One region of the Streptomyces sp. NPDC052107 genome, then DNA from elsewhere that is predicted to be linked to it. Evidence: riboswitches for the same ligand, from Rfam matches in the RefSeq annotation. Region 1 holds a riboswitch; the other holds the start of a gene.

The links. A riboswitch is a leader RNA that binds a small molecule or an ion and turns the genes downstream of it on or off. The one in region 1 is predicted to bind cobalamin.
Region 2: linked by a shared signal. The riboswitch ahead of AB0M27_RS16105 (cobalamin biosynthesis protein) and the one ahead of AB0M27_RS29830 (HoxN/HupN/NixA family nickel/cobalt transporter) in region 1 are both predicted to bind cobalamin.

Annotation. Positions count from the first base shown of each region.
Region 1 covers NZ_JBFAWG010000037.1:5,951-21,608, forward strand. Annotated here, with positions in the region: gene AB0M27_RS29825 (GNAT family N-acetyltransferase) at 272-760, shown strand; gene AB0M27_RS29830 (HoxN/HupN/NixA family nickel/cobalt transporter) at 1,368-2,477, opposite strand; cobalamin riboswitch at 2,504-2,694, opposite strand; gene AB0M27_RS29835 (metalloregulator ArsR/SmtB family transcription factor) at 2,775-3,134, shown strand; partial or broken gene AB0M27_RS29840 (PepSY domain-containing protein) at 3,205-3,993, opposite strand; gene AB0M27_RS29845 (hypothetical protein) at 4,113-4,700, shown strand; gene AB0M27_RS29850 (YcnI family protein) at 4,740-5,477, shown strand; gene AB0M27_RS29855 (hypothetical protein) at 5,670-5,915, shown strand; gene AB0M27_RS29860 (heavy metal translocating P-type ATPase) at 5,915-8,188, shown strand; gene AB0M27_RS29865 (copper chaperone PCu(A)C) at 8,185-8,706, shown strand; gene AB0M27_RS29870 (hypothetical protein) at 8,877-9,560, shown strand; gene AB0M27_RS29875 (sigma-70 family RNA polymerase sigma factor) at 9,739-10,353, shown strand; gene AB0M27_RS29880 (ABC transporter substrate-binding protein) at 10,538-11,617, shown strand; gene AB0M27_RS29885 (iron ABC transporter permease) at 11,620-12,693, shown strand; gene AB0M27_RS29890 (ABC transporter ATP-binding protein) at 12,690-13,508, shown strand; gene AB0M27_RS29895 (heavy-metal-associated domain-containing protein) at 13,574-13,789, opposite strand; gene AB0M27_RS29900 (hypothetical protein) at 14,133-14,297, shown strand; gene AB0M27_RS29905 (MFS transporter) at 14,429-15,658, shown strand, end outside.
Region 2 covers NZ_JBFAWG010000012.1:56,406-72,063, reverse strand. Annotated here, with positions in the region: gene AB0M27_RS16130 (cobyrinate a,c-diamide synthase) at 1-359, opposite strand, end outside; gene cobO (cob(I)yrinic acid a,c-diamide adenosyltransferase) at 356-955, opposite strand; gene AB0M27_RS16120 (putative cobaltochelatase) at 955-2,952, opposite strand; gene cobN (cobaltochelatase subunit CobN) at 2,949-6,602, opposite strand; gene AB0M27_RS16110 (cobyric acid synthase) at 6,599-8,143, opposite strand; gene AB0M27_RS16105 (cobalamin biosynthesis protein) at 8,140-9,093, opposite strand; cobalamin riboswitch at 9,191-9,333, opposite strand; gene AB0M27_RS16100 (hypothetical protein) at 9,476-9,703, opposite strand; gene AB0M27_RS16095 (inorganic phosphate transporter) at 9,738-10,976, opposite strand; gene AB0M27_RS16090 (lysozyme) at 11,120-11,875, opposite strand; gene AB0M27_RS16085 (class II aldolase/adducin family protein) at 12,064-12,726, shown strand; gene AB0M27_RS16080 (alpha/beta fold hydrolase) at 12,926-14,053, shown strand; gene AB0M27_RS16075 (hypothetical protein) at 14,280-15,658, shown strand, end outside.

The DNA of each region.
Region 1 (15,658 bases):
CAAGGACGCTGTAACGACACGTGTCGTACGACCGATGCGTACCACGGGCACGGGAACTCCCCGCCGAACCAAGTGGTGCAGGGTCTCGCGTGGTGTCGGCTCCTCCGCGGCGGTTCGGGCGTCTGGTTGCTGCTGGCGGGCGACCCGTTCGGCGGCAGTGACGTGGTCGATCGGGGCCTGGGCGAGCGGTTCCCGGGAGCGGTGCAGCAGCGCCTGCCCGGGCAGCCGACCCGCCGTACGAAGGCACTCTCCGGTGCGAAATACTCTTTCGATGAGTTCACGCACTTCTCCGATCAGCCAGCCGATCACGATACGGAGGGCAGTCGCGCGGGATGCCAAACGGCTCACGCGGCTCGTGCGTGGCTCAGGCGCCTACGAGGGTAAGTACGCAGCCGCAGTGGCGGGCTACCGGGTCGGTCCTGATTACATCGAAGCCCACCGCGCCTTTGTGGCCGTCGGTGCCGACGAGCATGGAGGCCGGGTCATCGGGTTCTACTCGCTCGTCCTCGCTCCACCGGAGCTCGACCTGCTGTTCGTCGCCGACGACACGCAAGGACGTGGTATTGGACGGCTGCTCGTTGCGCACATGCAGTCCGAGGCCCGTGCCGCCGGGCTTGACCGTGTCAAGGTCGTGTCGCATCTTCCCGCCGAGGGCTTCTACCACCGCGTCGGTGCGGTGCGGACCGGGACCGCGTTCGCGAACCCTCCCGCCGTGCCATGGGACCGTCCCGAATTCGAGTTTCGCATTGTTTCGGGATGACGCGGTGTGCCGGTTGGCGGGGCACCGGCTTCGCCTGCATGGTGGCCGGCGTGCAGGAGCCGCTGTAGGTCGCGCGCTCCGTGTGTGCCGTAGTTTCTGCCCTGGCGGGGGATCGCCGTCGCCATGTCGAACCAGATGATCTACCTCGGGCACCCCAGGACGCCCCTCGGTCTCCTCGGCGTCACCGCCTGGGCAGCGAGGTGTCTGTCGCCGCGCTGTGCGGGGTCAGCCCTGCGATATGTCGCCCGAGCGGTCTTCAACCTGGTCAGGACGGTATCCAGCGTCCCCCCGTCATAGGGGCGTCCGTGAGAGAGGGCGCAACGGTGAAGCCCTTCCGGGAGCCATCCCGACGGGGCTTCTGCGCGAAGCCGTGAGACGTTCGAAGATGTCGAGCCGGTCATAGGGAGACCGTCCGTTGCCGCGAATCCGTGCTCGCCGCTTGTTCGCAGCATCCGCCCGCTCCGGCGAGCACGTTCGGGGTCTGCCGCGTTTCGCTGTCGACGCTGCTCCGACTTCAATGCTGGCGCGCCGCCGTACGCCAGGCGACGCAGCGGTCGGCCGAGGATGCGGCTGGCCCGATGATGGCTACCGGCAGTACGGCGCGCCGTCAGCCGGCGTCTGCGGTGCGGGTGCTCCAGCGCTCCTCGACCTTGGCCAGGCGCCAGTAGGCGATGGCTGCGGCCCAGACGATCACGAACAGGCCGACGATGACGTAGCCGACGTTGTCCAGGTCCAGGCCCGCGATCCAGCCGGAGACGTCATCACTCAGGCCCAGTTTGTCGTGCAGGACCCCGACCAGCTCGATCGTGCCGACGAAGAAGGCCACCGCGATGGACAGGCCGGTGATGGTGAGGTTGTAGAACACCTTGCGCACCGGGTTGGAGAAGGCCCACTGGTAGGCGAAGTTCATGAAGGTGCCGTCGAGGGTGTCGAAGAGGCTCATGCCGGCGGCGAAGAGAAGGGGCAGGCACAGGATCGCGTACCAGGGCAGGCCGGCGGCGGCGCCGTTGCCGGCCAGGGCGAGGAGCAGGACCTCGGTCGTGGTGTCGAAGCCGATGCCGAAGAGGAAGCCGAGGGGGAACATCTGGCCGGGGCGGCGGATGGACTTGGTGAGGCGGCCCAGGATGCGGTTCATGAAGCCGCGTGAGTCGAGGTGGGCCTCCAGCTCCGTCTCGTCGTAGTGCCCGGCCCGCATCGCTTTGAAGACGCGGGCGATGCCGACCAAGGCGACGAGGTTCAGGGCGGCGATGAGGTACAGGAAGCCGCCGGAGACCGTGGTGCCGACGGTGCCGAGTACCTGGTGGGTGCGGGAGCCGTCGTTCATCAGGGTGCCGGCGAGCTTTGCGCCGCCCGCGACCAGCGCCGCCATGACGACCACCACGCTGGAGTGGCCGAGCGCGAACCAGAAGCCTACCGAGACCGGCCGCTTGCCGTCGGCCATCAGCTTGCGGGTGGTGTTGTCGATCGCGGCGATGTGGTCGGCGTCGAACGCGTGCCGCATGCCGAGGGTGTAGGCCGTGATGCCCAGGCCCACCCCGAACGCCTTGGAGCCGACCTCGTAGTGGCGCGGGACCACGAGCAGGAACAGGATCCCGAAGGCGACCACGTGCAAAGCGACGATCACGGCCAGGAGGCCCGCGGTTCGGACGGTGTCCTCGCGCCGCCAGCGGAAGGAAGGGGAGGCGGCGGTTTCGGGCACGCCTGCGGGCATGGTCATACGGTCACGCTCCAGCACCTCGTGGATCAGCTTCGTGCTGCCGTGGCCGGTCTCCTGGCTGACGGGTCATCGCGCCCGCCCCTGCCTTCCCGGCCGCGAGGCCAGTGGCGATGCATGGGGCGGGAACTCCCCGATCACAGTGGCGAGGGCCGCTCCGGACTGAGACCCTGAGGGACTGTCACCGGTCTTCCCGAACACCACGGCCCGCTCACCCTAGAAGGCCGGAGGTTGAGGCTGCAAGGCTGCATAACTGAGCAGGTATTGAGGCGGGATTTCGCGGACTGCGATGATGGGCCCATGCATCTCGTCCCCGCGGAACGCGCCGGGCAGCGCACCATCGACGGCCATCGAGTCTGCGACGCCATCGCCGCCGTCGGCGAACCCGAGCGTGTACGCGCCTGGGCCGACCGCTTCTCTCTGCTCTCGGATCCTGGGCGCCTGTCCCTGCTGCTCGCCCTTCACGAGGCCGGCCCCATCGCTGTCTCCGACCTCGCCGTCGCCACCGGCATGAGGGACACCGCCGTGTCCCAGGCTCTGCGCCTGCTGCGGACCGCAGGCATTGTCCACAGCGAGAAGGACGGCCGAATCGTGCGCTACCGGCTCGTCGAGGGCCCGATGGCCGCGCTGCTCGAACACTGCGTGTCCCGAGAAGCATGACGAGATCCGCGGCCGCACGCGATCGCGGCAAGCGTCGCGCAACGCTCCCGCGTCGGTGCGGCCGCTCGGTTCAGGCGTGTGCGTGCCCCGTACGACGGCGTGTGACCCAGCCGCGGACGATGTCCACCGCGAGGAAGCCGGCGAGCGGGATCCCGAGCAGCGGGACGTAGTAGCCGACGACGGCGACCACCGTGATGCAGGGCACCAGCACGTACACCGGCACCCGCTGCCAGGCGCCGCGGGGAATCGGGCGGCCGAAGGCGGAGCCGCGGCCGCGCTGCCACCACATGCGGTAGCCCCAGAGGATGAGGAGGCTCAGGGCCAGGGCGAGGCCGGCCAGCGCGATCTGGTTGGCGAGGCCGAACAGGGTGCCGGTGTGGGCGTCGATGCCCCACCGGGTCAGTTTGGCCAGCACCGGGTAGTCGGAGAAGCGCAGGACTTCGGTGACCTTGCCGGTGGCCGGGTCGACGGCGATCGAGTCCTGCTTCTCCGGCCAGCTGCGTTGGATCTGCCGTACGACGTAGGCGGCGGAGGAGTCCGCGGGCGGCACGATTTCGACCGGGTCGGACAGGCCCTCGGCGCGGGCCGTCTTCAGGACGGCGTCGAGACCCACGTCGGAGCGTGCGCCGGAGTGCGAGCCCATGTCCATGCCGTTCATGTCCATGCCCGCCATGGAGCCGTGTTCCTTGTGCCCGCTGTTCACCGTCGAGGTGACGGAGGGGGTGGACTGGCCGAGGGCTTCGCGGAGGTCGCCGATGTTGGCTCCGGCGTAGGTGGACCAGGTCAGGCCGGTCGCCGACAGGAAGAACAGGCCGCCGGCCGCCCACACGCCGACCCCGAGGTGGCCGGGAACTGAACGGCACCCGCGTCCGACTCGTAAGGAGGAGGCAGGTCGACCAGGTAACAGCTCCGCGGGCGGTGATGCGTATGCATGGGCCGGGGGAGAGACACTTTGGGCGCGTGGCAGCATCAGGTGCCGTGAGTGTGTCCCTGGCGGTGCGGAGCGTGCGCGCGGCGGTGTTCGCCGTGCTGTGCGTGCTGCTCGCTGCCGGAGGGCATGCCATGGCCACGGGCATGGCGCCGCCGGTGTGGGTGCAGGCCGCTGGGTTCGTGCCGGTCTTCGCGGTCGGCTGTCTGCTGGGTGGCCGTGAACGGTCGCTGGTCGCCATCGGCACGGGGACGCTGGCCGCCCAGGGCGGGCTGCACCTTGTCTTCCACGCCGTCGAGCCCCATCACGCCGCGATGGTCATGCACGGCATGCGGATGGTCCAAGCGCCTCATGCACTGACACCGAACGCCACCGCCGCGCATGCCGGGGCGGCCCTGCTGCTGGCCTGGTGGCTGCGGCGCGGTGAGGTGGCCCTGTGGTCGCTGCTGCGGTGGGCGGTCGCGTTCGTGCCGGGACTTGCCGCCTGGCGGCAGGTGGCCGGCGGGGTGTGGCGCGCGCCGGCCGGGCCAGGGCTTGTGCGTCGGGCCGGCGGTGAGTCATGGGCGCTCAGGCAGGTACGGCTGAGGTACGCCGTTCACCGGCGGGGGCCGCCGACGGGAATGTCGTACGCGATCTGACCCCGACATCCCTTCTTCCGTACGGAGCTCCTTCACCTCATGTCCAGGACCCGCACCACCCTGCGCCGCGCCGGCGCCGTCACCACCCTGACCGCCGCCGGACTTCTTGCTGCCGCGGGCGTAGCCTCCGCGCACGTCACCGTCCACCCCGACAGCTACGCCAAGGGTGCCACCGACGGTGTGCTGACCTTCCGCGTGCCGAACGAGGAGGACAACGCCGCCACCACCAAGGTCCAGGTCTTCCTGCCCACCGACCACCCCGTCCTCGGCGTGCTGGTCCACCCGCAGGACGGCTGGACCGCCCAGGTCACCAACACCAAGCTGAAGACGCCCGTCAAGACCGACGACGGCACCATCACCGACGCCGTCTCCGAGATCACCTTCAGCGGCGGCAAGATCGCACCCGGGCAGTACGAGGACTTCGACGTCGCCTTCGGCCAGCTGCCCGACGACACCGACCAGCTGACCTTCAAGACCCTGCAGACCTACTCCGACGGCAAGATCGTCCGCTGGATCGAGGAGGCCCAGGGCGGCCAGGAGCCGGAGAACCCGGCACCCGTGCTCAAGCTCACCGCCAAGGGTGCTGAGGACGCCGGCACTTCGACCGCCTCGCCGACGAGTTCGAAGGGTTCCGAGAGCGCCAAACCGACCGCCTCCGCCGACGACTCAACGGCCCGCGGTCTCGGCATCGCCGGGCTGCTCGTCGGGGTGCTGGGCCTGGCAGCGGCGGGCTTTGCCGTCCTGCGCGGCCGCTCCGCCGGATCCCGGACGGAGTAGCGCACCTGCCCTGCCGACGACAGCCGTCGGCAGGGCAGCGTTCCGTCGTCGCGGCCCCCCCGGGCACAGTTGTCCCTCGCGTGACGCGGACCACAACGTTGCTCCGGAACTCGGCCCCCGGCGGCCCCGACTTCTGATGCGGTACGGCGCGATCCGACCGACGCCGTACGACGTGATCTGGAGACGCGGTTGATGGACGAGTCCCGGCAAACCTCCTCCGGCGCGGGTGCGGTGCTGCGGAAGCTGGTGCCTCCGCCCGCCCTGTGTGGGTTCCTTCTTCTGCTGGTGCTGATGTTCACGGTGTCGTACGCCGTCGGTGCCGCCGCCGGGCCCGTCGCACCCGGCATGCACGACACCGGCACGAGCCAGGGGGACGGCGACCCCGGCGGGGGCGGTGGCACGGACGACATGGGGGACATGCACGGGGGTGGCCACTGATGGGCGTGGAACCGGTGGCCGCCGATCTGGTGACGACCGACCTGACCGTCGGCGGCATGACCTGCGCAGCCTGTGTGCGGCGCGTCGAGAAGAAGCTCGGCAAGCTGGACGGGGTCACGGCGACCGTCAATCTGGCAACCGGACGGGCGCGTGTGAGCCACCCGCCGCGGATCAGCCCCGAGGAACTCGCCGCCGCCGTCGAGCAGGCCGGTTACACGGCTGCCCTGCCCGAACCGCCCAAGCCGCCTGAGACGCGCGAGGGCAGGGACACGGGCGGCTCCGATGAAGCCCGCCAGGAGCGGGTTCGGCTGCTGATCACCGCGCTGCTCGCGGTGCCCGTGCTCGTGCTGTCGATGGTGCCCGCGCTCCAGTTCCGGAACTGGCAGTGGCTGTGCTTCGCGCTGGCCGCGCCGGTCGCGGTGTGGGGCGCGTCGCCTTTCCACGTGCGTGCGGCGCGGGGGCTTCGGCATGCGGCGGCGACCATGGACACCCTGGTGTCGCTGGGCGTGGTGGCGTCCTTCTCCTGGTCCGTCTACGCGCTCTTCCTCGGTGGTGCCGGGGAGCCCGGCATGAGGATGCCGCTCACTCTGGTGCCCTCGGTTTCGGACGGCGCGGCGCACCTCTATCTCGAAGCGGCTGTGGGTGTACCGCTGTTCGTCCTGGCGGGGCGGTTCTTGGAGGCACGGGCCAGGCGCGGGACCGGGGCCGCGCTCAGGTCGCTGGCCCAACTTGCCGCCAAAGAGGTGACGGTCCGCGAAGGCGACGACGAACGGCTTGTTCCCATCGAGTGGTTGACGCCGGGGCAGGTCTTCGTCGTGCGGCCTGGGGAGCGCGTGGCCACCGACGGGCAGGTGGTGGAGGGCAGTTCCGCATTGGATCTGTCCCTGGTCACCGGGGAGAGCGAGCCCGTCGAGGTCGGGCCGGGTTCGGCGGTGGTCGGCGGCGCTGCCAACGCCGGCGGGCTGCTCCTGGTGAAGGCCACGGCCGTCGGCGCCGACACCCAGCTCGCCCGGATCACCCGGCTGGTGACCGAGGCCCAGGCCGGTAAGGCGCGGGCGCAGCGGCTGGCCGACACGGTGGCAGGCGTCTTCGTACCCTTCGTGCTGACGCTGGCCGTCACCTGTCTCGGCTTCTGGCTCGGTGCCGGGGCTGACCCGCAGGCCGCCGTCACCGCGTGCGTGGCCGTGCTCGTCGTGGCCTGCCCGTGCGCGCTTGGGCTGGCCACGCCGACCGCGCTGATGGCCGCGACCGGCCGCGGTGCCCAACTGGGCGTGCTGGTCAGCGGACCCCAGGCGTTGGAGGGGCTCCAGCACATCGACACGGTCGTCCTGGACAAGACCGGCACGCTCACCTCCGGCCACATGACCGTCGCCCGGGTCACCTCAGTACCGGCCGGGCTCGGCAGGGAGGTGGTGCTGCGACTGGCCGGTGCCGTCGAGCACGGCTCGGAGCATCCCCTGGGCCGCGCGATCGCCGCGTACGCCCGGCGGGAACTCCCCGAGGGGCCGCTGCCGGACGTGAGTGAGTTCGCCGCAGTGCCGGGGCGGGGCGTGCGCGGCCTGGTCGAGGGCCGGCTGGTGGAAGTCCTCGCCCCGGACGGGGAATTGCCTACCGCCCTGGCAGACGCGCTGTCGGTGGCCGAGGCCGCCGCCCGCACGCCCGTCCTGGTCCGGGTGGACGGTGTGGCCGAGGCCATGATCGAGGTCGGGGACGTGGTGCGGCCTGGCAGCTACCGGGCCGTGGACCGGCTGCGGCGACTCAGCGTGCGGCCGGTGCTCGCCACCGGTGACCGTGAGGCACCCGCGCAGGCCGTGGCCGCGGCTCTGGGCATCGACGAGGTGCACGCCCGCTGCACTCCCGAGGCCAAGGCCGACCTCGTACGGGACCTGCAGGAGCAGGGCTACCGCGTTGCCGTCATCGGCGACGGAGTGAACGACGCCGCCGCCCTGGCCGGAGCCGACCTGGGCATCGCCATGGGCAGTGGCACGGACGTGGCCATCGGGGCCGCCGACGTGACGTTGGTACGCGGGGACATCGAGGCGTTGGCGGACGCCGTCCGGCTGGCCCGGCGCACGCTGGGCACGATCCGGGCCAACCTCGTCTGGGCCTTCGGCTACAACGTCGTGACCGTGCCGCTCGCCATGGTCGGCCTGCTCAATCCGATGCTCGCAGCGGCGGCGATGTCGGTGAGTTCCCTCCTGGTCGTGGGCAACAGCCTGCGGCTGCGCGCCTGGCAGCCCTCGCCCGCTCCCGCCCGGAGGCGTACCCGATGACCGAGCAGCGTCCCTGGCGACCCACAGGCCGTCGGCTGACCGACACCCTGCTCGCCGCGCTCGCGCCCGTGGCCGCGTGCAGCCTCGCCCTGGGCGGGCTCACGACCTGGGCTGGGGCCGGGAAGGCGGGCAGCCCGGCTCGGATCACCGTCTCGAACGGGCGGGTCCTCCTGCCGTACGGGGACAGCACGGACACCGCGGCGCTCTTCGACATCGCCAACGTCGGTGGCGCGGACGACCGGCTGGTGAACGTGACGTCCACCGCCACGCACGGCCGGATCACCCTCAGCGGGCACCGCACGCTGGGCGTCCGGGCCGCCTACAAGGCGGACGTGACCTCGGCAGCCGTCCCTGCGGGCGGCGTGCTGTCCATGTCGCCGCGAGGTGTGGACGCGACGCTGCGGGCCGGGGCCGGCTGGCAAGCGGGTGACCTCGTGCCGTTCACGCTGCACTTCGAGCGCAGCGCACCGGTCGTGACGACCGCGGTCGTGATCCGGCCGAGCGACAGCGGTCCATGATCGCCCGCCCTGAGAGAGGAGAAGTCCTCTCCTAGACGTCGGGGCAGAGTGTCGTCGAGTTCCAGCCGGTTGTCGTGGTCTGGATCACACCTTGCGGATTGAGTACGGTCCCCCGTGGATGTCCGTACCCACGCATGACGACCGAAGCCCGGATGCGAGGATGAGGCGCCATGACAGCAGGGTGGTGTGCTCGCGCGATACGGGCCGCGGTGTTCGCGGCCATGTGCGTGCTGCTCGCTGCCCTGGGCCACGTCCTGATGTCGGGCAGCAACGTGCCCGTGTGGGTGCTGGCGGCCGGCGGGGCCGTGACCGGTGGCGTGGGCTGGTGTCTGGCGGGGCGTGAACGCGGGCTGCCGTTGATCGTGACGGTCATGGTCGCCGGCCAGACGGTGCTGCACGAGGCGTTCTCCTACGCCCAGTCGATGTCCGGCACGTCCGACGGCTCCGCCTCCGTGGACATGAGCGGCATGGGCTCCATGGACGGCTCGATGCCGATGGGCTCCATGGACATGGGCGCCATGCCTATGCACCACACAGGCATGAGCCCCATGGATCACATGGGTCACTCCATGAACGGTGGTTGGTCGTCGTTCGGCATGCTGGCTGCCCACCTGCTCGCCGCGGTGCTGTGCGGCCTGTGGCTGGCGTACGGCGAGAAGGCCACCTTCCGGATCCTGCGGGTGACGGCCGGTTGGCTGGCGGCACCGCTGCGGTTGCTGCTCGCCCTGCCCGCCACCCCGGACCGCCCGCGCGTCCACCTGCGGCGTCGCCGCTCGGACCGGGCGCCGCGTCTCCTCCTTCTCGTCCACGCGATCACTTCTCGGGGTCCGCCCGTGGGAACCGCTGTCGCCTGAAGACAGCTGGTTTTCCGAGGCTGCCCGGCTGCCGTGTGCGCCTCGGGCCACGGCCGTACGACTGCACAGGCGCTGTAGCGCCGCAGCGACGCCGTAGGGCCGTCTCTCCCACTTTCACCGGACCGTGCGCTGTGGCGTGCCCTGGTCCGGATCACGGTTGACCCGAGAAGGACACCAGGTGATTACTTCTGCCCTGCCCACCTCGCGCACCCGGAACAACACTCCGGCAGCGCTCGACGAATCGATCACCGCATGGGCGCTGGCCGCCCGCGGCGGTGACGCGGACGCGGTCGAGCAATTCGTGGGCGCCCTGCACCGGGACGTCCAGCGCTATGTCGCCCATCTGTGCGGCGATCCCCAGGCGGTGGACGATCTGGCGCAGGACACGTTCCTGCGGGCGCTCGGCAGCCTGCACCGTTTCGAGGGGCGTTCCTCGGCGCGGGCCTGGCTGCTGTCCATCGCCCGCCGAGCGGTGATCGACAGCTACCGGTACGCCGCCGCCCGCCCCCGTCTGTCGGACGTACCGGACTGGCAGCTGGCCGCCGAACTGGCTCAGCCGTGCGACCTGCCCGGCTTCGACGACGGCATTGCCCTGCTCGATCTGCTGGCGTCGCTGCCCGACGACCGTCGGGAAGCGTTCACCCTCACGCAGCTGCTCGGCCTGCCGTATGCGGAGGCCGCCGAGGTGAGCGACTGCCCGATCGGCACGGTCCGCTCCCGCGTGGCCCGCGCCCGCGCAACGCTGATGGGCCTGCTGGACGAGGCGGACCGGCCTGCCGCGCTGGCGGCCTGACGCTCCGGGAGGGTGCCGGTGCCGGCTTGAAGAAGGGCACCGGCACCCTCGTCGCCGGAGTACCGGGAGCGGTTCACCTGAGCCGGATTGCCAACTGGCCGGGAACTCGGGGCACCTTCGCTCCGACTACTGGAGCGGGTGGCGAAGGCTCGCCCGTGTACCGAGTGGATCCGGGAGTTGTTCGATGCGTTCTCGTGTGTGGGGCGGTACCGCGGCCGTCGTGCTTGGCGGCCTGCTGCTGGCGGGCTGCGGTGGCGGGGGGAAGGACACGGCGGACGGGAACGCGGGGCAGGCCGGGAAGGCGACTTCCGGCGCCTACCCGGTCTCTGTCACCGACTGCACGGGCGCGAAGACCACCTTCTCCAGCGCCCCGAGGAGAATCGTCACCAGCAACGCCTCCAGCCTGGAACTGCTGCTCCGCCTCGGCGCCGACGACAAGGTGATCGGCACCGGCTTCCCGCCCGGCAAGGGCACGTTGCCCGGCACCCTCGACGCGCAAGCGCAGAAGGCCAAGGTGCTCAGCCAGACCGTGATCCCGAAGGAGAAGCTGCTCGGCTCCGGAGCCGACCTCTACATCGACACCTTCGCCTCCACGGGAAGCATGGGGGGCGGAGGCATGGGGGACGCGCCGACGGCGGAGGAGTTCAAGGCCGCCGGGATCAAGCACATCTACCTGAAGTCCACCGCCTGTGCTGCCCAGAGCAAGAGCCCAGTGACCGATCTGTCCGCTGTCGAGGCCGACATCACCTCCCTCGGCGCGGTCACCGGCACCAGTGCGCAGGCGCAGAAACTCGTCGCCGGGATGAAGGAGAAGGTGGCCGCCGTCCAGAAGGCGGTCGGCGGTACGGCGGAGAACAGCCGGCCCACGTACTTCTTCTTCGACTACGACGCCGGTACCAAGCAGCCCTCCGTCCCCTGCAACCGCCAGGTCGCCAACGCGGTGATCACTCTGGCCGGAGCCCGCAACGTCTTCGCGGACTGCGACGGCGACTACAAGCAGGTCGGCTGGGAGGACGTCATCGCCAAGAACCCCGACTGGATCCAGCTCGGCGTCCGCAACCGCGGCAGTGAGGCGGCGAACAATAAGGCGTTCGACGAGGCCGAGCAGTGGCTGCGGTCCAACCCGGCCACCAAGGGCCTGAAGGCAGTCAAGGAGGGCCACTTCCTGCGCATCGGCTCCGAGCAGACCACCATCGCGGGAGTCGAGAATGCCGACACGGTCGAGGCCATCGCCAAGACCCTCTACCCGGGCAAGGTCGCCTGACCGTGGCCTTCACACTGGTGCGCCGGAAAGCCGCGGCTGCGGAGGAGCGCGGCAGCCTGCCCGCCGGTCCGCTGACGGCGGTTCTGGCCGTGGCACTGCTGGCCGCGCTGACGGCGGCTGTGGCCTGGGGCTCGACATCGATCCCGCCCGACGAGGTGTGGGGTGTGGTGTGGCGCCGGCTGTCCCGTGAGTCTCCGCGCCCCGGCACGGACGACCTCATCGTCTGGCAGCTGCGATTGCCTCGTGCCTTGCTCGCTGCTCTCGTCGGCGCCGGCCTCGGTGTCGTCGGTACGGCCGTCCAGGCGCTGGTGCGCAACCCGCTGGCCGACCCGTACCTGCTGGGCATCTCCAACGGCGCCTCCCTCGGTGCGGTCACCGCGATCGTCCTCGGCCTCGGCGCCGGCGGGGCACTGGGCCTGGGCCTGTCCGGTGCGGCTTTTGCCGGCGCGCTGGCGACGTTCGCGCTGGTGTGGGCGGTGGCCCGGCGCGGTGGAGGGTTCGCGCCGCTGCGGCTGGTGCTGGCGGGCGTCGCGATCGGCCAGTTCCTCTCAGGGTTCACCAGCTACCTGGTGTTGCAGGCCGGGGACGAGCAGCAGACCCACAGTGTCCTGTTCTGGCTCATGGGCAGCCTCAGTGGCGCGACCTGGCAGCTGCTCGTGGTGCCCGCCGTCGCCGTACCCACCGCCCTGCTGTGGCTCCAGGCACGCGCCCGGGGCCTGAACGCCCTGCTGATGGGCGACGAGACGGCCGCCGGACTCGGCATCGACGTCACCCGGCTGCGCCGTGAGCTGTTCACCGTGACTAGCGTGCTGACCGGCGTCCTGGTGGCGGTCTCCGGCGCGATCGCGTTCGTCGCGTTGATGGTGCCGCATGTCTGCCGTCTGGTCGTGGGGGGTGACCACCGACGCCTCCTGCCGATCTCCGCGTTGTTCGGCGCTCTGCTGCTGGTCGTGGTCGACATCGTGTGCCGTACGGCGATGGACACGCAGGAGCTGCCGGTGGGCGTGGTCACCTCTATGCTCGGGGCTCCGGCCCTGTTGTACCTACTGGACCGGCGTCTGGGGAGCGGCAGTTGAGGATCGACATCGAGGACCTGCACGTCGCCTATGCGGGCCGTACGGTGGTCGAGGGCGCCCGTCTCGTCGCCGCCGCGGGCGAGATCACCGGCTTGGTCGGCCCGAACGGCAGCGGCAAGTCCACGCTCCTGCGCACCGTCTACCGGCACCTGAAGCCCACCGTCGGGCGGGTGCTGCTCGCCGGCACCGACCTGCGCGAGATGACCCCGCTCCAGTCGGCGCGGCATGTGGCCGCCCTGCCGCAGGAGCGCGGGAGCGACTTCGAGCTGACCGTGCGCGAGGTCGTCGCGATGGGCCGTACGCCCTACAAGCGGGCCTTGGCCGGGGAGGACGCCGCCGACCGGGACATCGTCGCGCAGGCGCTCACCGACGTCGGCATGGCCAAACAGGCCGGGCGCCGCTTCACGGCCCTGTCCGGCGGAGAGCGCCAACGTGTCCTGCTGGCACGGGCGTTCGCACAGAACCCGGACATCCTGGTGCTGGACGAACCGACCAACCACCTCGACATCCGCCACCAGGTCGACCTGCTCGCCCTCCTGCGGGCCCAGCGCCGTACGACCCTGGTGTCGCTGCATGACCTGAACGCCGCGGCCTCCGTCTGTGACCACCTCCACGTCCTGCACGAGGGCTTGGTCGTCGCCTCCGGCCCGCCGCGGGAAGTCCTCACGCCCGCGCTGATGGCGGAGGTGTTCGGGGTGCGAGCTGCGGTTGTCGACCATCCCCTGACCGGTGACCCGCTCATCGCCTTCGACCACCAGACGCCGGCGGACGAGGCGCCGACGGCCGTGCCGCTGGAGACACGCGCCCGGGGATGAACGGGCTGATGAACGGGCTCGGGCAGGGCGAGGTCGCGTCCTGGCCGCTCGGCCGGCTGCCGGGGTCAGGCGGCGATCGAGTCGCCGATGCCGTACCCGGCCTCGACGATCGCCGCGCGCAGCCGCTCGTCGTCAAGGTCCGTGCCGTGCACGGTGACGGCGTTGGCGGCGAGGTCGACCACGACCTCGCTCACCCCGGGTACCTCGGAGACCTCTTCCCTGATGCTCGCCGCGCAGTGCTCGCAGCTCATTCCCGTGACGTTGTACTGCTTCTGGTCCATAGCGCAACTCCTGCATGCGGAGGAGACTTTGGCGTGGCGTACGGATGCCCGAACGCGGACGTTCAGGCCGACGCCGTCGCCTCAGTGGTCGGCTGAGCGGAGCACGGAGTTCCGCCGTAGGCATGCCGATTCGATGTCCGGCGGCAGAGAAGGAACCCTACGCGGCACGCACCGGGCAGCGGGCGTGTTCAGCACTGTCGGGGAGGGCAGTCGGATGGCGCGGCTCCGGCACGACGTGCACAGCGGTTCCCACGCGACATGGCCCTGGGATCCTGAGCCCAGGACGATCCGGCGCGGCTGGGCGCGGATCAACGGGAGAGCCTGGCCGTTGCACGCGGTCACCGTGGCCGTTCTCGTAGCCGGGTACGGCTGGCTGGGATCCGTCGTCGACGGAGGGTTCGGCGCGGCTGTCGGCTCTGGCGCCGGGCTGATCCTCTGCGCGCTGCTGTACCCGCTGGTGGAGTCGGCCGTGTCGGGCAGGCCGGCACGCGGCGGCCGCCGCGACTGACCGGCGCGGGCAGTTTCAGCCTGCCCGCCATGATTTTTGGACGCGCCCGGGAACTCGTGTGCGATCCCTCCCGACTTGTGGGACGAGGCTGCCGTCCGGCAGCCCACCCACGACCGTGAGGGGCGGCAACGGTGACAGGCCACAGTCCCGGTTCCCAACAGCCCGGCCACATACCCGTCGGCGGCGAGGACCGCTGGCTGCTCGTTGTGGTGGCCGGCCTGCTGTCGTTCGTGGCGATGCTCGACATGAACATCGTCAACGTGGCTCTGGCGGACATCGCCGACGGTCTGCACGTCTCCGCTGCGACCGCTCAGTGGGCGGTGCTGGGTTATCAACTACCCGTGGTGGCACTGCTGTTGCCTGTCGGCCGGTGGCTGGACGGGGTCGGGATGCGCTCCGCCCTGCTGGTCGCGACCGCGGGCTTCGGTCTGTGCAGCGCGCTGGCGGCCGCCGCACCCTGGGCGTCCTGGCTGATCGCCGCCCGCCTCGCGCAGGGCGCGTTCGCGGCCGCGCTGTTCGTCCTGATGCCGGTTCTCGCCCTGCGTTCGGTACGGCCGGGACTGCGCGGGCGGGCCATGAGTGTGCCGGCGACGCTGGGCCCGCTGGGCGCGGTGACCGGTCCGGCGGTGGGCGGCCTGCTGCTGGACCACCTGGGCTGGCGCGCCGTGTTCCTGGTCAAGATCCCTTTCTGTCTGCTCGCCCTGGTCGTGGCATGGAGGGCGATGCCAAGGGACGGGGGCCTGCGCATGCCCGACCGCCGGTCGGCAGCGGATGCCGTGCTGGTGGGTTTGGGCGTGGCTGCCCTGCTGCTGGCGCTGACCCTGGCGTCGGGAAGCCCGGGGTGGCTGGTGCTCGCGTTTGCCGCCGTACCGTCGTTGTGGTGGTGGTTGCGGGGACCGGGCGGCCGTCCGGTGGCCGGGGCGCTGCGGGCGCCGGGTCTGTTCCGGGCGCATACGGCGGTGCTGGCGTTGGCGGCCGGTTTCGCGGCGATGCACTACGTCGTCGCCCTGCACCTCCAGCGTGACGACGGCGTCAGCGCCACCACGACCGGTCTGACCGTGCTCGCCTTCCCGCTCGGCATGGGGCTGGCCGGGCCGGTCGGCGGACGTCTCGCCGACCGGTACGGTGCCCGGCCGGTCGCGGTCACCGGCGCCGCCCTCACCACCGCCGGTCTGCTCCTCCTCGTTCCGCTGGGCGGCGATTGGTCGCTACCGGCCGTGGCCTGGCGGCTGGCGCTGGCCGGCATCGGTATGGGCCTGAACGGCGGCCCGACCCAGGCCCTCGTCATGGGAGCCGCCCCACCTGAACGCACGGCGACCGTGGGCTCATCCGTACAGCTCGCCCGCAGCCTCGGCTTCACC
Region 2 (15,658 bases), on a different contig from region 1:
ACCACCGGCGCCCGCAGCAGCTTGGCGACATGCGCGGTGGACGCGAGTTCACCCTCGCCCGCCGCCCCGTCGTACAGCCCCATCACACCCTCGACCACGGCGATGTCACACCCCCGCGCCCCGTGCAGGAACAGCGGAGCGATCAGCTCCGGTCCGCACAGGTACGCGTCCAGGTTGCGCCCCACCCGCCCGGTGGCGAGCGCGTGGTATCCGGGGTCGATGTAGTCCGGCCCGACCTTGTGCGGGGACACGGCGAGCCGCCGCGCGGCGAACGCGGCCATCAGCCCCGTGGCGACGGTGGTCTTGCCGCTGCCCGAGGAGGGCGCGGCGATGACCAGCCGAGGCACCGACGATGTCACCACTCGATGCCCTTCTGGCCCTTCTGCCCCACGTCCATGGGGTGCTTGACCTTGGACATGTCGGTGACGAGGTCGGCGAAGTCCACCAGCTTCTCCGGCGCGTTGCGCCCGGTGATCACCACATGCTGCGCGCCGGGCCGGTTCCGCAGCACGTCCACGACCTCGTCGGTGTCCACCCACCCCCAGTGCAGGGGGTAGGCGAACTCGTCCAGCACGTACAGCCGGTACGTCTCGGCCGCCAGGTCCCGCTTGACCTGCTCCCAGCCCTCGCGGGCCTTCTCCTCGTTGTCCATCTGCCGATCGCGCTGCACCCACGACCAGCCCTCACCCATCTTGTGCCAGGCGACCGAACCGCCCTCACCGCTGTCGCCCAGCACCCGCAGCGCGCGTTCCTCGCCGACCTTCCACTTCGCCGACTTGACGAACTGGAACACCCCGATCGGCCACCCCTGGTTCCAGGCGCGCAGCGCGAGCCCGAACGCGGCGGTGGACTTCCCCTTGCCGACACCGGTGTGCACGACGACCAGCGGGCGATTGCGTCGCTGACGGGTCGTCAAACCATCGTCGGGTACGACACTCGGCTGCCCCTGCGGCATTACGCGGCCCTCCTCGAAGTCCCCTGCACATCCCTGACCAGCCCGGCGATGGAGTCGGCCCGCAGCTCGTCCAGCGTGACGGCCGTACCGCCCAGCTCACCCGCGAGCTGCCCGGCGAGCCCGAGCCGCACCGGCCCCGACTCACAGTCCACGACGACGGAGGCGACCCCTTCGGCAGCGAACAGCCGTGCCGCACGTCCGGCCAGTGCGACCGGCTCAGGCCCGCCCGTGGCTCGTCCATCCGTCACCACCACGACCAGCGCCCGCCGCGCCGGATCCCGCAACCGCTCCACGCGCAGCACCTCGTGCGCCTTGAGCAGCCCGGCCGCGAGCGGCGTACGGCCACCGGTCGGCAGCGACTCCAGCCGGGCCGCCGCCGCATCCACGGAGGAGGTCGGCGGCAGCGCGACCTCCGCGGCCGGCCCCCGGAAGGTCACCAGACCCACCTTGTCCCGCCGCTGATAGGCGTCGAGCAGCAGCGACAGGACGGCGCCCTTCACCGCGCCCATCCGCTGCCGGGCCGCCATCGATCCCGAGGCGTCCACGACGAACAGCACGAGGTTGCCCTCGCGTCCCTCGCGGGTCGCCTGCCGCAGATCGTCCCGGCGGATCACCAGCCCCGGCCCCGACCTGCCCCGCGCCCGCTGGTGCGGGGCCGCGGCCTGCACGGTGGCCGCCAGGTGCAGCTTGGTCAGCACGCCCCGGGGCCGCCGGGCCCCGGTCGTCCGCCCGTGCTCGGTCCGCGCCCGCGACCGACGGCCCGCGGCTCCCTCACCGATCCCGGGCACGCTGAGCACCTTGGCCCGGAACGGTTCGGCGGCCCGTACGGCCGACTGCTCCTTCGAGCCGGACGCCTGCGGTTCCCCGTCCTCCCCGGCCTCGGGCCGCGCGGCGGTGTCCCCGCCGCCCTGGGGGCCGCTGTCGGGCGCCGGCTGCCCACCGCCGCCACCGGGACCGTCGGGGTCGGGGTCGTCGTCGGGGGACTCGCCGGAGAACTCCTCCAGCGTCTCGTCGAGCTTGTCCTCGTCCAGGCCGGGCGCATCGAAGGGGTTACGCCGGCGTCGGTGCGGCAGCGCCAGCAGCGCCGCCTGCCGCACGTCCTCGGCGCGCACGTCGGTCCGCCCGGCCCACGCGGCCAGCGCCGTCGCCGTACGCGCCATCACGATGTCGGCGCGCATGCCGTCCACCTCGAAGGCCGCACAGGTCGCCGCGATCTGCCGCAGCGCGCCGTCGCCCAGCCGCACCTGCGGCAGCAACTCCCGTGCCGCGACGATCCGTTGCCGTACGGCGACCTCCTCGTCCGCCCACGTCGCGGCGAAACCGGCCGGGTCGTCGTCGTACGCCAGCCGGCGCCGCACCACCTCGACGCGCTGGTCCGGCTCACGCGAGGCGGCCACCTCCACGGTCAGCCCGAACCGGTCCAGCAACTGCGGGCGCAGCTCGCCCTCTTCGGGGTTCATCGTGCCGACTAGCAGGAAGCGGGCCGCGTGCCGCACGGAGACGCCCTCGCGCTCCACGTACGAGGCGCCCATCGCCGCCGCGTCCAGCAGCAGGTCGACCAGGTGGTCGTGGAGCAGGTTGACCTCGTCGACGTACAGGATCCCGCGGTGCGCGTCGGCCAGCAGACCCGGCTCGAAGGCCTTCACGCCCTCCGCGAGGGCCCGCTCGATGTCCAGGGCACCGACCAGCCGGTCCTCGGAGGCGCCGACGGGCAGCTCGACCATCCGCGCGGGCCGGTGGGTACCCGGCCCCGGCTCGTGCGGACCGTCGGGGCACGACGGATCCGGTGCGGCCGGGTCGCACGAGAAGCGGCAGCCGGCCACCACGGCGACCTCCGGCAGCAGCGCCGAGAGAGCGCGCACGGCCGTCGACTTGGCGGTGCCCTTCTCGCCGCGCACCAGCACACCGCCGACCGCCGGGGACACGGCGTTCAGCAGCAGTGCGAGCCGCAGGTCGTCCTGGCCGACAACGGCCGTAAAGGGGAAGGGGGTTGTCACTGGTCGTCGCCCTCCAAGTCGCCTTCCAGCTCCAGGTAGGTGGCGCGCAGCCGCTCCAGCGTCTCCGCGTCCGGCTCGGCCCACAGGCCCCGGTCCGCAGCCTCCAGCAGCCGCTCGGTGATGCCGCGCAGCGCCCACGGGTTGGACTTCTTCATGAAGTCCCGGTTCTCCGGGTCGAAGACGTACTCCGCGCCGAGCTTCTCGTACATCCAGTCGTCGACCACGCCCGCCGTGGCGTCGTAGCCGAACAGGTAGTCCACGGTCGCCGCCATCTCGAAGGCGCCCTTGTAGCCGTGCCGGCGCATGGCGGCCATCCAGCGCGGGTTGACCACCCGGGCCCGGAAGACGCGGTGGGTCTCCTCGCCGAGCGTGCGGGTCCTCACCTGGTCCGGTACGGCCGAATCGCCCACGTACGCCTCGGGGTTGGCGCCGGTCAGATGCCGGACCATGGCGACCATGCCGCCGTGGTACTGGAAGTAGTCGTCGGCGTCGACCAGGTCGTGCTCGCGGGTGTCGACGTTCTTCGCGGCGACCGCGATCCGCTTGAACGCGGTCTCCATGTCGCCGCGCGCCGCCCGCCCGTCGAGCCCGCGCCCGTAGGCGTAACCGCCCCAGACGGCGTACACCTCGGCGAGGTCGGCGTCGGAGCGCCAGTTGCGGGCGTCGATCAGCGGCAGCAGACCGGCGCCGTACGCCCCCGGCTTGGAGCCGAAGATCCGGGCCGTCGCGCGCCGCCGGTCACCGTGCCCGGCGGTGTCCTCGTCGGCGTGCGCCTTCACGAAGTTGCTCCCGGCGGGCTCGTCCAGCTCGGCCACGGCCCGTACGGCGTCGTCGATCAGCCCGACGACGTGCGGGAACGCGTCCCGGAAGAACCCGGAGATCCGGACCGTGACGTCGATGCGCGGCCGGCCCAGCTCGGCGAGCGGGACCACCTCGAAGCCCGTGACCCGGCGCGAGGCGTCGTCCCACACCGGACGGCAGCCCAGCAGCGCCAGGATCTCGGCGATGTCGTCACCCTGGGTGCGCATCGCCGACGTGCCCCACACCGTGAGGCCGACGGACGTCGGGTACTCGCCCGTGTCCTGCAGATACCGCTGCACCAGGGAGTCGGCGAGCGACTGGCCGACCTCCCAGCTCAGCCGGGACGGGATCGCCTTGGGGTCCACCGAGTAGAAGTTCCGGCCGGTCGGCAGCACGTTGACCAGACCGCGGGTCGGCGAGCCGGAGGGCCCGGCCGGGACATAGCCGCCGTCCAGGGCCCGCAGGATGTGCCCGATCTCGTCGGTGGTGCGGGCGAGGCGCGGTACGACCTCGTCGCACGCGAACTCCAGCACCGCGGAGGCGTCCGGGAGTTCGGTGCCCAGTACGTCTCCCAGGACGGCGGGTACGGCCGTGCGGTCCCAGGCCCGCTCCTCCATGCCCTCCGCGATCCGCCGGCACAGGTGTTCCAGCAGGTCGATCGCGTCGGAGGCGGTACGAGCCGGGCCCTCCACCAAGTCCGTCAGCTCCACCGGCACCTTCAGCGCAGCGCCCGGCTCGGCGAGCAACTCCTTCTCGACGAGCCCGAAATGAGCCGCCAGCGAGGCCCGCAGCCCCGGCAGCGCGTTCGCCTGCCCGCCCCACACCTGCGAGGCACGGAGCACGGCCAGCACCAGGTTCACACGGGGCTCGCCGACCGGGCCGCCGCCCAGGATGTGCAGACCGTCGCGGATCTGCACGTCCTTGATCTCGCACAGATAGCCGTCGATGTGCATGACGAACTCGTCGAACGCGTCGTCGTCCGGCTGCTCGGCCACATGCAGGTCGTGGTGCAGCTCGGCCGCCTTGACCAACGTCCAGATCTGGGCGCGGACGGCCGGTGCCTTCGCCGGGTCCAGGTCGGAGACGAGCGCGTACTCGTCCAGCAGTTGCTCCAGCTTGGCCAGGTCGCCGTAGGTGTCGGCGCGGGCCATCGGCGGCACCAGGTGGTCGACCACCGTGGCGTGCCCGCGCCGCTTGGCCTGGGTGCCCTCGCCGGGGTCGTTGACGATGAACGGGTAGATGAGGGGGAGGTCCCCGAGGACGGCGTCCGGAGCGCAACCCGCGCTCAGACCCAGCCCCTTGCCCGGCAGCCACTCCATCGTGCCGTGCTTGCCCATGTGCACGATCGCGTCGGCGCCGAAACTGTTCTCCAGCCAGCGGTAGGCCGCCATGTAGTGGTGCGAGGGCGGCATGTCGGGGTCGTGGTAGATCGCGATCGGGTTCTCGCCGAAGCCGCGCGGCGGCTGGATCATCACCACGACGTTCCCGAACTGCAGGGACGCGAGCACGATGTCCTCGCCGTCGACGTACAGGCTGCCCGGCGGCTCGCCCCACGCCTGCACCATGGCTTCCCCGAGGTCCGGGTCCAGCTTCTCGAACCAGGCCCGGTAGTCGGTCAGCGGGACGCGCGCGGGCGCCGCCGCCAGCTGCTCCTCCGTCAGCCACTCCACGTCATGGCCGCCGGCCTCGATCAGCCGGTGGATCAACTCGTCGCCGCCGGACGGGTATTCGGTGAGCCCGTACCCGGCGTCCCGGAGGGCGTCGAGCACCCGCACCGCCGACGCGGGCGTGTCCAGACCGACCGCGTTGCCGACCCGGGAGTGCTTGGTCGGGTACGCGGTGAAGACCAGCGCGACCTTCTTCTCCGCGTTCGGCTTGTGCCTCAACCGCGCGTGCCTCAGGGCGATTCCGGCCACCCGCGCGGCCCGCTCCGGGTCGGCCACGTACACCGGGACCTCGTCCGGACCCTGCTCCTTGAAGGAGAACGGCACGGTGATCAGCCGGCCGTCGAACTCCGGGATCGCGACCTGCATCGCCGCGTCCATGGGGGAGAGGGCGGCGTCCGACTCCTCCCACGCGGCCCGCGAGGAGGTGAGGCAAAGCCCCTGCAGAACCGGGATGTCGAGATCGGCGAGCGCGCCGATGTCCCAGGACTCCTCGTCACCGCCCGCCGACGCCTGCGAGGCGTGCGTGCCGCCGGCCGCGAGCACGGTCGCGACCAGCGCGTCGGCCTTCCCCAGCAGCTCGTACAGCCCGGCGTCCGCACCCCTCAGCGAACCACAGTACACCGGCAGGGCGTTGGCACCCTTGGCCTCGATCGCGTCACACAGGGTGTCCACGAAGGCGGTGTTGCCGCTGAGCTCGTGCGCCCGGTAGAAGAGCACGCCCACGGTCGGCCGGCCGTCCTGGAGCTCGTAGGAGCCGTGGACGCCGTACTCGGGCATCTTGCGCGGCTCCTCGAAGCCCTCACCGGTCAGCAGCACGGTGTCCGAGAGGAACCGGGACAGCTCCAGCAGGTTCGCGGGCCCGCCCTCGACCAGGTACTTCAGCGCCTCCGCCACGACACCGGCCGGCACCGACGACTCGGCCATCAGCTCGGCGTCCGGTACGGCCTCGCCGCCCAGCAGCACGGTCGGCACGCCGGACGCCCTCAGGACGGCCAGCCCCTCCTCCCAGGCGCGCTTGCCGCCCAGCAGCCGTACGACGGCGAGGTCCGCGCCCGCGAGCAGCCCCGGCAGCTCCTGCTCGACGTCCACCCGGGTCGGGTTGCCGATGCGGTAGTCCGCGCCGGAGGCCCGCGCCGCCAGCAGATCCGTGTCGGCGGTCGACAACAACAACACTGTGCTCATGCAGGCGCTCCCGGTGGGATGAAAGGCAGTCCTTGCGGCGCGCCCGACTCGATGAGCCGCCACAGCGCGTCCGTGTCCGCGTGCTGTTCGATCAGGTCGCCGAGCCGGTCGAGCTGCTCCTCGCGCAGCGCGGCGAAGGAGGTGTCCGGCGCGGGCACGAAGCGGCGGCCCGCGGCGGCGGCCACCTCGCGCAGGAAGGCCCGGCGGAAGCCGTCCGACTCCAGTGAGCCGTGCCAGTGCGTGCCCCAGGTCCGGCCGACCCGGCAGCCGTCCAGGAAGGCTTCTCCGCCGAGGACTTCGGCGACCCCGTGATGGATCTCGTACCCCTCGACCCGCTCGCCCAGGGCCTCCCCGGACGGCCGGGTCAGGGTCTTCTCGCGCGCGAACCGCACCCGTACGGGCAGCACACCGAGCCCGTCGACCGCGCCGGCGCGCGACTCGACCTCGTCCTCGATGCGCTCGCCGAGGATCTGGAAGCCGCCGCAGATGCCGAGAACCGGGCGTCCTTCGGCAGCCCTTCGGACGAGGGCGTCCGCGAGCCCGCGCTCCCGCAGCCACTCCAGCGCCCGGACCGTGCCCCGGGTCCCCGGAATCACGACCAGGTCCGCGTCCGCCAGCTCCTCCGGCCGGTCCACGAACCGCACCACGACACCGGGTTCGGCGGCCAGCGCGTCCACGTCCGTGAAGTTGGACATCAGCGGGATCGCGCACACGGCGACGCGCAGTACATCCGCACCGACGGGCGCAGCCACGGTCGACTCGCGGACGGTGCCGCGCAGCGAGACCCTCCCCCACGCTCGGCTTCGCTCGCGCGGGGGGACCCCCATCCCGTCCTCCTCGTCGATGCCGAGCCCGTGCCGGAACGGCAGCACGCCGTACGTACGCCGCCCGGTGAGGCCGTACAGCATCTCCAGACCGGGCTCCAGCAGGGAGACATCGCCGCGGAACTTGTTCACCAGGAACCCGGCGACCAGTTCCTGGTCCTCCGGCGAGAGCAGGGCGACGGTCCCGAAGAAGGAGGCGAAGACGCCCCCGCGGTCGATGTCGCCGACGACGAGCACGGGCAGCCGCGCAGCGCGCGCGATCCCCATGTTCACGATGTCCGTCCGCCGTAGATTGATCTCAGCCGGCGAGCCCGCGCCCTCACAGATCACCGCGTCATACGTGCCCCGCAACTCGGCAAGGCAGTCCAGCACCGTGCCGAGGAGCTTCTGCTGCCGCCCGCCGTGGTAGCCGCGTGCGCTCAACTCGCCCACCGGCTTGCCCAGCAGCACCACCTGGCTGCTCTGCTCGCCGCCCGGTTTGAGCAGCACCGGGTTCATCAGCGCGGTCGGCTCGATCCGGCACGCCTGGGCCTGCATGGCCTGCGCCCGTCCGATCTCCGCACCCTCGCGGGTGACGAAGGAGTTGAGCGACATGTTCTGCGCCTTGAACGGCGCGACCTTCACGCCCTGGCGCACCAGCCACCGGCAGATCCCGGCCGTCACGACGCTCTTTCCGGCGTCGGAGGTGGTGCCGGCGACGAGGAGTCCCCCGTTCACTTCCCACGTCCCTTCAGACCCTTGACGAGGAGGCGCGCGGCGACCGTGCCGCCGAGCGCGAGCAGGCCGACGCGGCGGGAGAGCCGGACGGCCCGGTCGATGTCGGTGACCCGGACGGCCCGGCCGGTGTCCCCGTTGAGCACGGGCCGGTGCTCGACCCGGCCGCCGTAGGAGAGCGTTCCGCCCAGCCGGACGCCGAGCGCCCCCGCGAACGACGCTTCCACGGGCCCGGCGTTGGGGCTCGGGTGCTGGTGGGCGTCGGCCTTCCAGGCGCGCAGGGCACCCCGCGGGTCGGGTCCGGCCGCGGCCGCGAGTACGGCGGTCAGCCGGGCCCCCGGCCAGCCGGCCAGGTCGTCCAGCCGGGCGGAGGCCCAGCCGTAGCGCCGGTATCGGGGCGACCTGTGACCGACCATCGCGTCCAGGGTGTTGACGGCCCGGAACCCCAGCAGCCCGGGCACCCCGGCCACGGCCCCCCACACCAGGGCGCCCACGACGGCGTCGGAGGTGTTCTCGGCGACCGACTCGACCACGGCCCGGGCGATCCCGTCGGCGTCCAGCGCCTGCGGGTCCCGGCCGCACAGATGCGGCAGCCGCGCCCGCGCCGCCTCGACGTCCCCGGACTCCAGGGCGCGCCCGATCGTGCGGGCCTCCCGGGCGAGCGACGTACCGCCGACGACCGCCCAGGTGGCGGCGGCGGTCAGCGCGACGGAGGCGGTGGGGGAGGGGCGTACGACGCGTGCGGTCAGTGTGCCGAGTGCGACGGCGCCACCGGCGCACACGACGGTGTGCAAGGCGCCCCAGCCGCGGTGGTCGTGCCACAACGCGCGGTCCACGGCAGCGGCCGCACGCCCGAACGCGGCGACCGGATGCCCGCGGCGCGGATCGCCGAGGAGCAGGTCACCGAGAAGGCCGGCGGCGGCGCCGTACGCGTAGGAGCGATCGGCACCCATCGGCTCAGCCGGCCGTGGGTACAGGAGCGGGCCTGGTACTGGTCCTTCGGCAGCCGAGCATGGCGATCTGTGTCCTCACTCAGGGTGTCCGCGCCCTGGTTCGACGAGATTCGGCGGTGAGAGTTCCTGGCTCCCGGGGGTTCTTCCCCGGTGACAGTGGCGGGACCGCGCCGGATTCGCACCGGCTTCCTCTCCTGCCGCCGTACATGGCCTGGGCAGTCCACCACGCGCCCGGAACGGCCGTCAACTTGCCGTTGACCTGCGCGGGGAGAGTGTGCCGATCCCCACATCGTGGGGCGCCCGTGACCCGTGGGCATGGCGAAGGCTCCCCTCCGTCACGGACGGCGGGGAGCCTTCGGATGGCCCGATCGGTGCTGCTCGGTCAGGACTTGGAGACGATCAGGTAGATGCCGTACGACACCGCGGCCGCGCAGGCGGCGAAGCAGAGGTAGGCGCCGGTGACGGCGAGGGTGGCTGAGCTGCCCTGGGCCGCGGCCTTCTCGCGCCGCGCCAGACCGTTGACGCCGAGGGTGAACAGGGCCACCAGGCCCACCGTGAACACGAGGCTGACGCCGAAGACGGAGCCGAGGGCCGACCAGTCGATCTTCATGGGGTTGCTTCCTTGGTTACCGGTGTGGCCGGGGTCAGACGGTGGCGGCCGGCGGCGCGGCCTCGGTGGTGGCCGGGGAGGGGATCGTGGCCGTCAGGTCCTCGGTGATCGTGCCCGCCGGGGGCGGGGTCACCGCGGCGATGGCGGTGGTCACCACGCCGGCCGGCTCCTCGGGCGCGTCGACGACGTTGGTGTGGTCGACGACCTCGCGGCGGGAGACCTTCCAGATCGCGGCGCTCGCGGCGACGAGGAAGACGGCGACCGCGGCGGTGCCCCAGTCACCGAGGTCCGTGACGGACTCGGCGCCCGCGCCGACCAGCGCGGCGGCCGGGAGGGTGAGCACCCAGGCGACGGCCATGCGGGTCGCGGTGGACCAGCGGACCACCCCGCCCTTGCGGCCGAGGCCCGCGCCCATCACCGAGCCGGAGACGACATGCGTGGTGGAGAGGGAGAAGCCCAGGTGGGAGGAGGCCAGGATGGCGGTCGCGGCGCTGGTCTGGGCGGCGAAGCCCTGGCGCGGCTCCAGGTCGGTCAGGCCCTTGCCCATGGTGCGGATGATCCGCCAGCCGCCGATGTAGGTGCCGAGTGCGATGGCCAGGCCGGCGGAGAGGATGACCCAGGTGGGAGGGTTCGAGCCCGGGGCGATGGCGCCGCCCGTGATCAGCGCGAGGGTGATGATGCCCATCGTCTTCTGGGCGTCGTTGGTGCCGTGGGCGAGGGAGACCAGGCCGGCGGAGGCGATCTGGCCGGCGCGGTAGCCCTTGCGGGTGGCCTCGCCCTCGGCCTTGCCGCCGATGCCGTAGGAGAACCGGGTGGCCAGCATCGAGGCGACGCCCGCCACGATCGGCGCGGCGACCGCGGGGAGCAGCACCTTGGTGACCAGGACGTCACCGTGCACGGCGCCGAAGCCGGCGGAGGCGATGGTGGCGCCGATCAGACCGCCCATCAGGGCGTGCGAGGAACTGGAGGGCAGGCCCACCAGCCACGTCAGCAGGTTCCAGAGGATCGCGCCGACCAGGGCGGCGAAGATGACCTCGGGACGGATGCCGCTCTCGTCGACGAGACCCTTGGAGATCGTGTTGGCGACCTCCACGGAGAGGAAGGCGCCCACCAGATTGAGGGCGGCGGACATGACCACCGCGATCTTGGGCTTCAGGGCGCCTGTCGAGATGGTCGTGGCCATCGCGTTGGCGGTGTCGTGGAAACCGTTCGTGAAATCGAACGCGAGAGCGGTTATCACCACTATCGCGAGGATCAGCGAGAAGCTTTCCATTTACCCAGGCAATCGTTCGAGGTCATTGGCTGGATGACCGTAGGCAACCTGAGTGAACAGAAGGTGAACTGCGACAGGCGTAGGGATGTCCTAAGAGGGGGGTTGAGGTTCCGATCGGCTCGGGCGGCCCAGGCACCCCTTGGCTACCGACCCCGCGCGAAGGTCCGCAGCCGGCTCGTGGAGCCGTTGAAGAGATTCTGGTCACCCGGCAGCCGGCCGTCGGTGTCGAACTGCCAGATCGTCCAGTACCGCCACCCGCCCGGCAGCGTCCCCGGCCGCGAGGTGCCGTGCCGGGCGATCCACAGGGCGTGGCTCTTGGCGAACGCACGGCTGTTGCCGGTGCAGAGCCGCCACCACTGGGTCGTCGTGTAGATCACCGGGCGGCGTCCGGTCTCCTGCTTGATCTCGTCGCTGAAGGACCGGATCCAACGGACCATCCGCGTCCTGCCCACCCCGTAGCACTTGTGCTTCTTGCTGTACGGGTTGTCCTCGATGTCGAGCGCGGGCGGCAGGGTCCTGCCGTCCGCGACCCAGTCGCCGCCGTGCTGTACGAAGTACGCGGCCTGCTCGGCGCCGGAGGACTTGTCCGGCCGTGCGAAGTGGTACGCGCCCCGGTACAGGCCCGCCGCACGGGCGCCGTCGTACTGCTGGGAGAAGTAGGGGTTGAGGTAGTCCGTGGACTCGGTCGCCTTGACGTAGACGAACCGCGCGCCCATGGGCCTGGCGGCCGCCCAGTCGACGTGCTCCTGGTGGGACGAGACGTCGTGGCCCCGGAGCGGGCCCGTGACCAGCGTCGGAGGTCCGGCGGCCGCGGACGCGGTGGCCGCGAGGGCGAGCGCCGCCGTGGTCGCCACGAGGGCACCGGCGCGGTGACGGAGAAGGGTGCGTTCGCGGACCATGTGTCTCCCCGGGTCGGCGGACGGAAGACCGTCCGGCGGGCAAGAGAGACCATTGAAGGCCCGGTGATCAGCGAATCATCGCCTCTTTACGGCGGTTCGTCATGTTTTCGCTCATTCGGCGCTGTGCGCTTCCGGTCGGAAGCGACCGTCCATCCCCCTTCCGTGGGCGCGGCTGGCAGGATCACGGCATGGCTGGACAGCGGCGGGACGCGGAACACGAACGGATCTGGGCGGAACTGGTCGCGACGGCGCGGCGGACCGTGGCCGACGGGCTGGTGGTCGGCACCTCCGGGAACGTCTCCGCGCGCATCGGCGACCTGGTGCTCGTCACCCCGTCCGGTGTGCCGTACGACCGGCTCACCCCGGACGACATCACTGGCGTCGACCTCGGCGGCCGCCAGGTTCTCGGCACGCTGGTGCCGACCAGCGAGCTGCCCATGCACCTCGCCGTCTACCGCACCACCGACGCCCGCGCGGTCGTCCACACCCACGCCGTGCACGCGACGGCGGTCTCCACGCTCGTCCCGGAGCTCCCGCCGGTCCACTACATGGCGGCAGCCCTCGGCGGCCCCGTCCGGGTCGCCCCCTACGCCACCTACGGCACCGACGAGCTCGCCGAGAACATGCTCCGCGCCCTGACCGACCGCTCCGGCTGCCTCCTGCAGAACCACGGCACGATCACCTACGGCACCACCCTCGACCAGGCCTACGACCGCACCGCCCAGCTGGAGTGGATGTGCCGTCTGTGGCTGATGGCGTCCTCGGTACCGGGCCCGACCCCGTCCCTGCTGACGGAGGCACAACTGGCGGAGGTCGGGGAACGTTTGAGGGGGTACGGCCAACGGAGGTGACACCGTGCTGCCCCATCCCTCGCTCCGGCGCTTCCTCGACCGCCTCGCTCACCTTTCCATGCCGGTCCCTCGTGTCCGCCGCAGCGGCGCTCGGCCACCGCGCACGTGGCCGGCGGCGCCGAACCGACCGCACCCCCGCGCTCCTCACCGCCCCGCCCTTCCACTGGCCGGTAGGCCCAACCCCCACGACACTGGACCCGTGCGCCCAGTCAAAGCGACCGCCACCGCACTGACCGCGGTCCTCGTGGCCGGCGCGGCATCCGTCGCCGCCGGCCGGATCGCCAGCGACGCCGCGCTGAAGGCGCCCGCGGGCCGCCCCCTGCCCACCGAACCCCGGCTCACCGTGCACGGCACCGTCGCCGGCCAGATCACCCTCACCCGCGATCTTGCCTCGCTGCGCCCCGGCACCTACGGCCTCGCCGGCGACGGCTCCCACGCGGTCGTCGGCCCCGTCCTGGAGGCGGCCCGGCACGCGGCCGACACCGTCGTACGCCGCCTGGAACGCGTCACTCACGGCACCCTCGCCTCCGGCGACGCGGTGTGGCTCACCCCGAACCTGTACGTCGGCAACCCCGGCACCGCCCTCGGCCTCGACCACGCCGACATCGACGTCCCCGGCGAACTCGGTGAACTGCCCGCCTGGTTCGTACCCGGCGCCCGGGACACCTGGGTGATCGCCGTGCACGGCCTCGGCACCACCCGGGAACAGGCCATGAACCTCATGGCCCCCCTGCACGCCCGCCGGGTGCCGGTCCTCGCCCTCGCCTACCGCGGCGACCTCGGCGCCCCGCGCCCCCCGGACGGACTGAACCACCTCGGCGAGACCGAGTGGCGCGACCTGGACGCGGCGATCCGCTACGCCGTCCGCTACGGCGCCCGCCGGGTCGTCCTGCTCGGCTGGTCCACCGGCGCCACCATGGCGCTGCGTGCCGCCGAGCGCTCCGCGGTGCGCGAGCACATCGCCGGACTGGTCCTCGACTCGCCGGTGCTCAGCTGGGAGGCCACGCTGCGCGCCCTCGCCCGGGCCCGCCGCACCCCGCAGCCCCTGCTGCCGCTCGCCGTGCGCGCCGCGCAGGGCCGGACCGGCCTGTACGCCGACCGGGTCCCCGAGATCACCGACCCCGCCGTGCTCACCGTGCCGACCCTGATCTTCCACGGGCCCGACGACCAGGTGGCCCCCTGGGAGTTCTCCCGCCGGCTCGCCCGCCGCCGCCCGGATCTGGTCGCCCTGCACACCGTCCCGCAGGCCCCGCACGCGGCGATGTGGAACGCCGACCCGAAGGAGTACGAGGAGCGGCTGCGCCGCTTCCTGACCCCGCTGGTATGAGCACGCCGGCCCGCTGGTACGGGGACGCCACCCCATGGGTTACGAGGACGCTCCCGACCCTCCGGCAGGCGCCGGGAGGCCCGGTGCCGGGCATTCCGTTTAAGGCCGTACGAGTGGCCTGATCACCACTCCTCGCCCCGCCCCGAACCCCGTGCCTTGGCCAGCCCCGTCGCCCGCCGTGACATTCCGTTTGGGTTTTCGGACCGTCAACCGGAAGACTGCACTCGTGACGTCCCGTATCCCGCGCGACTCCAGGCTCCGACTCGTCCGACCGCGACCCCTGGCCGCCGCCCCCAGAGCTGTGAACCAGCGGCGCCCGCGCCGCCCCGCACCCCGGCCTCCGGAGGGCACCCCGGCCCCCGCGGAACTGGCCGGAATGGCCCGCACCGGGCTGGCCGGCCCCGTGCGGGTCGCCCGCTGGGCCGACGCCGCACTCGGCCCCGGCAGCGACGGCGCCACCGCCGACGGCAAGGCCACCCTCTCCGACGCCACCGCCCGACGCGCCGCCGCCGATCTGGGCCTGAGCGTCGCTCAGATCCGGACCGACTGGGACACCGCCCGCCTCGCCGGACTCGTCGAGGTGCACGGCGACAGCGCGCGCCCCGGCTGGCGGCTGCGCGCCTGGGACCGCGACGACAGCGCCGTACTGCGCGGCTGGGTCGCCCTCTTCGACGCATGGTCGCTCTCCTCCCCGGAACCCGAGGAGCACGAGCCGGCCGCCGTCGCCGAGGTCGTCTCGGCCATGCCCCAGGTGCTCTCCTTCCTCCAGCTGTCCGCCGGGCCGGTCCCGGTCGAGCAGCTGCTCGACCTGCTCCAGCAGCGGGTCACCGAACTGCGCACCGAGCGCTGCGAGGTCCCCTACGAGCCCGGCGCCGGGCAGCCCGCCGAGCCCGGGCCCGCGCGGCCGACCGTGCCGGCGGCCCGGCAGCCGTCCGAGCCGGGGTCCGCACAGCCGGCCCTGCCGGGGGCGCGGCGGCCGTCCGAGCCGGGACCCGCGCGCCCGGCGGCCGACTTCGCGAGCCCGGCGGAACTCACGGCCGTCGTACCGGAAGACGCCGCGCCCACCGGCGACACCCCGCTCGAACCCCTCCTCGACTGGGCGCTGCGGGCCCTCGCCTCGGTCGGCGCGCTGACCTACGGTGACGGCCAGGCCACCCTCACGCCGCTGGGCAGCTGGGCGGTCTGGGTCAAGCTGGAGCAGATCTGCGTGGCCGCGCAGAGCCCGGCCGGCAACATCGAGCAGTCCGCCGAGGACATGCTCCGCGGCTGCGCCCAGCTCCGCCCCAACGCCGCCCGCGCCGAATACCGAGCCTGGCTCGCCGCCCGCACCGTCGGCGATGCCGTCACCGAGCTGATCCACGCCGCGCGCGGCGAGGACGCGCTGCTGCGCGGCCTGGCCTTCGAGGCGCTGCGCGTCGTCGGCGCCCCCGCCGAGCCCGACGTACGCGCCGTCGTGGACGAGCCTGCCCTGCGGCCCTACGCCCTGCTGTGGCTCGCCGAGCACGACGGGATCGACCCGGAGGACGCCCACGAGGTGCTCACCCGCGAGGAGGCGACCTGGCTGTGGGTGGACACGGCCGCCGCCGTCGCCGACCACGGCGAGTC